2 linked regions of the Granulimonas faecalis genome follow. The protein of the gene in region 2 interacts with the protein of the main gene of each other region in a pairwise test. Links are inferred from orthologs where the notes say so. Each region holds a gene or a part of one and is shown on either strand. Other genes may lie near its edges. The genes, in order: OR600_RS05290 and recA.

What was found.
Region 1: the proteins of recA (region 2) and OR600_RS05290 interact in binary tests that used the Bacillus subtilis proteins (3 or more experiments, as listed by UniProt). The link is inferred for Granulimonas faecalis from one-to-one orthologs.

Annotation. Positions count from the first base shown.
Region 1 is NZ_BQKC01000001.1:1,165,931-1,169,278, forward strand. The notes cover bases 504-3,348. They hold OR600_RS05290 (DNA-processing protein DprA), read right to left. Parts: upstream 2,448-3,348; coding sequence 1,560-2,447; downstream 504-1,559. Other genes in these bases: trmFO (methylenetetrahydrofolate--tRNA-(uracil(54)-C(5))-methyltransferase (FADH(2)-oxidizing) TrmFO), read right to left, coding at 504-1,492; OR600_RS05295 (YifB family Mg chelatase-like AAA ATPase), read right to left, coding at 2,449-3,348. Outside these bases: OR600_RS05280 (tyrosine recombinase XerC), read right to left, coding at 1-152; more of trmFO, read right to left, coding at 149-503. UniProt on the Bacillus subtilis protein: Protein that helps load RecA onto ssDNA during transformation. Binds cooperatively to circular ssDNA, is able to bridge different segments of DNA. Favors the loading of RecA onto SsbA- or SsbB-coated ssDNA and formation of RecA-DNA filaments.
Region 2 is NZ_BQKC01000001.1:1,048,304-1,051,127, reverse strand. It holds recA (recombinase RecA), read right to left. Parts: upstream 2,041-2,824; coding sequence 961-2,040; downstream 1-960. Other genes in the region: pgsA (CDP-diacylglycerol--glycerol-3-phosphate 3-phosphatidyltransferase), read right to left, coding at 2,819-2,824; OR600_RS04765 (CinA family protein), read right to left, coding at 2,259-2,804; OR600_RS04775 (regulatory protein RecX), read right to left, coding at 233-961. UniProt on the Bacillus subtilis protein: Multifunctional protein involved in homologous recombination, DNA repair and competence.

The sequences.
Region 1 (3,348 bases), 120 kb from region 2 along the record:
AGCGCCGCCGGGTCGGTGCCGGTGCGGTCGCACCACGAGAGAAAGCCCTCGAGGTCGCAGCGGTAGGAGCGCACCGTGTTGGGCGAGAGGTTCCTCACCGTGGCGAGGAAGTGCAGGAAGTCCCCCAGCCTCCCCTCCCAGCCCGCGCTCACGGCCGCGCCGCCCCGGGGAACAGGTCGGGGCGCCCGGCGACCCAGGCGTCGAGGTCCGCCCGCGCCCGCGCGGCATAGGCGGCGTAGCGCTCGCGCTTCTTGCGCCGTGGCCCATCGAGGGGCGGCACGAGGCCGAAGTTCACGTGCATGGGCTGGTAGTCGACCGTGGCCGGGTCCGTGGCGTAGGCCACGAGCGAGCCGAGGGCGCCCGTGCGGGGCAGGTCGACGGCCGGGGCCCCCGCGAGGTCGGCGTAGGTGTTGAGGGCCGCCAGGAGCCCCGACGCCACGGCCTCCACGTAGCCCTCGGTCCCGCAGATCTGGCCGGCGAAGCGCACCCGGGTGCCGGGCACGCGGAAGGTGCGGTCCAGGGCCCGGGGCGCGTCGATGAAGGTGTTGCGGTGCATGACGCCGTAGCGGAAGAACTCGGCGTTCTCGAGCCCCGGCACCATGGAGAAGACGCGGCGCTGCTCGGGCCAGGCGAGGTTCGTCTGGAAGCCCACGAGGTTGTAGGCGCTCCGCTCGGCGTTCTCGGCGCGCAGCTGGAGGGCCGCCCAGGGGCGCGAGCCCGTGCGCGGGTCCACGAGACCCACGGGCTTCATGGCACCGTAGCGCAGCGAGTCCACGCCGGTGCGGGCCACCTCCTCGGCCGGCTGGCAGGCCCGGAAGAGGTCGCGCTGCTCGAAGTCCTTCTGCACGACGCGCCTCGCACCCACGAGGGCCTCCACGAAGGCCTCGTACTCACCGCGGTCCAGGGGGCAGTTGAGGTAGTCGCCCTCCCCCTCCGCGCCGTAGCGCGACTGCGTGAAGACCACGGACCGGTCGATGGTGGAGGCGTCGACGATGGGGGCCGCCGCGTCGAAGAACGAGAGCGAGCCCGGGGTCCCGTGGGCCTCCAGAAGGTCGGAGACCGCGGAGAAGAGCGCGTCGGAGCAGAGCGGCCCCGCGGCCACCACCACGGGGCCGTCGGGGATGAACGTCGCCTCCTCGCGGACGAGCTCGATGAGCGGCTCGGACCCCACGGCCTCGGTGACCGAGCGGGAGAAGGCGGCCCTGTCCACGGCCAGGGCGCCGCCGGCGGGCACGGCGCACGCCTCCGCCAGGGGCAGGAGGCGCGAGCCCAGGGTGTGGAGCTCGCCCTTGAGGATGCCCGCGGCGCTCTCGGGGTTCGTCGACTTGAGGGAGTTGGAACACACGAGCTCGGCGAGGCCGTCGGTGTGGTGCGCCGGGGCGTCCCCGCCGGGGCGCTGCTCCACGAGGCGGACCGGGACGCCGCGGGCCGTCAGGGCCAGGGCGCACTCGCTGCCCGCCAGACCGCCGCCGATCACGGTGACCTTCTCCACGTGTCCCCCTCCCCGGGCGCTCCGCCCCCCCGTTCCGCCGTCGTCCAAGCATACCCCGTACCGCCCCTCAGACCTCGTCGAGAAGCGCCGCCTCCGTGGGGCTGTAGCGGCCGTCGGGCAGCCTGCGGACGAGTCCCTCCGCCTCGTAGTCGGCGAGGAGGCGCATGACCTCGAGCACACCCTTCCCGAGGGCCGCCGCCAGGTCGTCCGGCCGCATGGCCTGGCCCACGAGGGCCGAGTAGAGCCTGCCCCGGTCCTTGGCCGTGCGCATGCGAGGGCTCCTCAGGACCCCGTAGTCCATGGAGATGGACATCTCCAGCGACTCCTCGTCCACGATCATGGTGGCCCCCTGGGAGATGAGCAGGTTGGTGCCCCTCGACGACGGCGAGAACATGGATCCCGGCGCGGCGTAGACCGTGCGCCCGAGCTCCACGGCGGCGTCGGCCGTGGAGAAGGTGCCGGAGGGCAGCCCGGCCTCGGTCACCACGAGCACGGGCGAGAGGGCGGCGATGAGGCGGTTCCTCCTCGGAAAGGTCCACCGGCTCGGCCCGGTCCCCCAGGGGGCGAGGGCGACGACCGCCCCTCCCTGGGCGGTCGCCCCCTCGAAGACGTCGCGGCTGCTCGCAGGGTACACGAGGTCGGCCCCGGTGCCGGCGCACACCACGGTGCGGCCGCCCGCCGCGAGCGCCGCCCGCGCCGCGGCGGCGTCCACCCCCATGGCCCCGCCGGACACCACCGTGAGCCCGGCCTCGGCGGCCACGCGGCCCGCCAGCGAGGCCACGGCCAGGCCGTAGGGCGTCCCGCGTCGGGCCCCCACCACCGATATGCAGGGCGTCGAGAGCACGGAGGGGTCGCCGCGGCCGTAGATGCGGTCGATGCCGGACCCCTCCCCCACCAGGGGCGGCCACAGATCGTCGCCGGGAACGAGCTCGAACCCCGCCGTCATGTCGGCCATGTCAGGCCACCTCCCTCTGACGCCAGAGCGAGGCCTCGGCGACGTGCCGCGCCGTGACCGCCCGGCTCTCCTCGATGTCGGCCACGGTGCGCGCCACCCGTGCGATCCGCGTGACGGCGCGGCCGCCGAGCGACGCGGTGCGGGCGAGGAGGTCGAGGCGCCCGGACGCCGCCTCGTCGAGCCCGAGGGACGACACGGGGCCGTCGCCCACGCCCTGGGAGCGGCGCCAGGAGGCGAACTCCCGGGCCGCCAGCACCTGGTCGCGCATCTCGGCCGAGCCCATGCCCTCCTCGCCGCGGATGATGGAGCCCGGCCTCGGCCTCGCGACGTCGCACACGATGTCGATGCGGTCCATGAGGGGGCCGCCCACCCGGGCCTGGTAGCGCTGCACCTGGGCCGCCGAGCACGTGCACTCCCGGCCGCGGTCCCCCAGGTGCCCGCAGGGGCACGGGTTGGCCGCGGCCACGAGCTGGAAGTCGGCCGGGAACCGGTAGGTGCCGTCGGCCCGCACGAGCACCACGCGCTTGTCCTCCAGCGGCTGCCGCAGGGTCTGGAGCACGTTGCCGGCGAACTCCGGGAGCTCGTCGAGGAAGAGCACCCCGCAGTGGGCGAGCGACACCTCGCCTGGCCCCACCGGGCGGCCCCCGCCCACGAGCCCGGCGCACGACACCGTGTGGTGCGGCGCGCGGAACGGCCGCTCGCCGGCGAGGATGCCGGAGGCGTCGAGGCCCGCCGCCGAGTGGATCACGGCCGCCTCGATGAGCTCCTCCCCCTCCAGGGGCGGCAGGACGGTGGCCATGCGCCGGGCGACCATGGTCTTGCCGGTCCCCGGCGGCCCCACCATAAGCATGCCGTGGCCGCCGGCCGCCGCCACGACGCAGGCCCTCTTCACCGCCTCCTG
Region 2 (2,824 bases):
CTTCAGGTAAAGCTCGTAATCAGAGAGACCGCCTTGCGGCGGGTGCCGAGGAAACGGCCGTTCTGGCCGGGGCCAGGGATGCCTCCAATAAGGACCTGTCGTGCAAATAGGAACCTATGAATATGCAAAATCCCAGCATGGCGTACCGGGACGGACGCTTCAACAGCTCTTGTATCTTACGGGAAGACGCAGGGTAAGTAAAGGTTCGCGGACTGCGCGGCACCGGGCACCGCTATTCATCGCCGTCCTCGAGGAGCCGTGCGGCGCAGCGCTTGGCCACGTCGTAGGAGTACCCGCGGCCCACGAGGTAGCGGACCGTCTTCTCGTAGGGGTTCCTCGCCGGCACGCTGCGGCGCGAGACGAGCTCCCAGGCGCGGTCGAGCTCGGACTCCCCCTCGAGGAAGTCGTCGGGCCAGCCGGCCACCGTGGAAGCGTCGACGCCGCGGCGGGAGAGCTCCTGCTCGATGCGGCGCAGCCCCCACCCGGAGTAGACCTTCGACCTGATGAACGCATCGGCGAACCGCGCGTCGTCGAGCAGGCGCCCCTCCCGGGCCCGGGCGCAGACGTCGTCGACGACGGCCCGTGGGTACCCTGCACGGAGCAGCCTGTCGGCCGCCTCCTTGGAGGAGTAGTCCCGGCGGTCCACCATGGACGTGAGCCGCTTGGCGCAGCAGGTGGTGGAGGCGGCGGCAACGAGACGGTCCATGCCGCCACCCCCCAGGGTGACGGAGGCGTCCTCCCGTACGGCCTTGACCACGGCCCGGGCGACGGCGACGGGCACCTGCAGGGCCTCGTCGTCGCCACCGCCCGGGCGCAGGCGCGCCTTGGGCGCGGGGCCCGAGAACCCGGAGCCCGCGCCCTTGGGCGGGAACGTGACGGTCCACAGGGAGCCGTCTCCCCCCGCGAGCTCCACGGTCTCGCCGCGGGGGGCCTCCGGCCCCGACGACGCGCCGAACCTCATCAGGCGTCGGTGGCCGGCGTGCCGTCGGCCAGCTCGTCCTCGAATTCGAGGCCGCAGGCGATGCGGACCTTGTGGTCGATCTCGTCGAAGAGGTCGGGGTTGGAGCGCAGGAACTCCTTGGCGGCCTCGCGGCCCTGGCCGAGCCGCTCGCCCTGGTAGGTGTACCAGGCGCCGGACTTGTCGACCACCTCGTAGTCCACCGCCATGTCGAGCGTGGAGCCCTCCTTGGAGATGCCGGTGCCGTACATGATGTCGAACTCGGCCTGCTGGAAAGGCGGGGCCACCTTGTTCTTGACCACCTTGACGCGGACGCGGCTGCCCACGAGCTCGCCGTCCTTCTTGATGCCGTCCACCTTGCGGATGTCCATGCGCACCGAGGAGAAGAACTTGAGCGCGCGGCCGCCCGTGGTGGTCTCGGGGCTGCCGAACATGACGCCGATCTTCTCGCGGAGCTGGTTGATGAAGATGCAGGTGGTCTTGGACTTGGCGAGGGACCCGGCGAGCTTGCGGAGCGCCTGGCTCATGAGGCGGGCCTGGAGGCCCACCGTGGTGTCGCCGATCTCGCCTTCGATCTCGGCGCGGGGCACGAGGGCCGCCACGGAGTCGATGACGATGACGTCGATGGCGCTGGAGCGCACGAGCATGTCGCAGATCTCGAGCGCCTGCTCGCCGGTGTCGGGCTGGGAGATGAGGACGTCGTCGATGTCCACGCCGATGCGGGCGGCATAGCCGGGGTCGAGGGCGTGCTCGGCGTCGATGAAGGCCACGACGCCGCCCATGGCCTGGGCCTCCGCCAGGATCTCGAGCGAGAGGGTCGTCTTGCCCGAGGACTCGGGGCCGTAGATCTCCACGATGCGGCCGCGGGGCACGCCGCCGATGCCGAGGGCGGCGTCGAGCGCGATGCAGCCCGTGGGGATGGCCTCCACCTCGAGGTCGCTGCCGCCGTCGCCGAAGCGCATGATGGCGCCGGAGCCGAACTTCTTGCGGATCTCGGCCGTGGTGGCGTCCACCACCTTGTCGCGCTCCTCGCCGGTGGTGCGCTCGGCCACGGTCTTCGTGGATTCCTTCTTCTTGGCCATGGTGCTCCTCTCGTCTCTTTTCTGCCCGGAATGCTAGAAGAACATCTGTTCTATGTCAATCCGACGCCACCATGGAACCAGACGGCCCCGACGGCGCGCCGACCGGTTTCCGACCGCTGTCCGACCGCGGCGGTCGGAGGGGCCTCCGCGCGCGGCGTCGCCGCAGGTGGGGACGGTGGCCCCATGGCACGGCCCGCAGTGGTGCCGTGACCTCTCCCTCAATCCTCCACAAGTGCCGAGAGGTGCATGGCCAGGGCACAGGCCACTGCCTTGAGGCGAACCCCCGCACGGTCGCCAGAGAAGTGGCGGAGCATGGCCCTCTCCCCCTCGGGGCCCGAGAGGCAGAGCCACACGGTGCCCACGGGCTTGCCCGGGACCGCGCCGCCGGGGCCGGCGATGCCGGAGATGGAGACGCAGGCGTCGGCGCCGAGGCACCTCCGGGCCCCCGCAGCCATCTCGCGGACGCAGCGCTCGGAGACGGCGCCCGCCTCGGCGAGGGTGGTCGCCGAGACCCCGAGGACGGACTCCTTGACCGAACAGGCGTAGCTGACCACGGAGCCGATGAGCACCTCCGACGATCCGGCCTGGGACGTCACGGCACCGGACGCGAGGCCCCCGGTGCAGGACTCGGCGAAGCCGACGGTCCTTCCCGCCCCCGCCGCGGCGCGGACCAGCCCCCCCGCGAGGGCGCAGACCTCGTCCCATGTGGGGGCCTCCCCCGTCTGGAACCCGTCGGTGAGCGCGCGCTCCCATGTCAAGGCCATGGCGGCCCCCTCCCCTACGA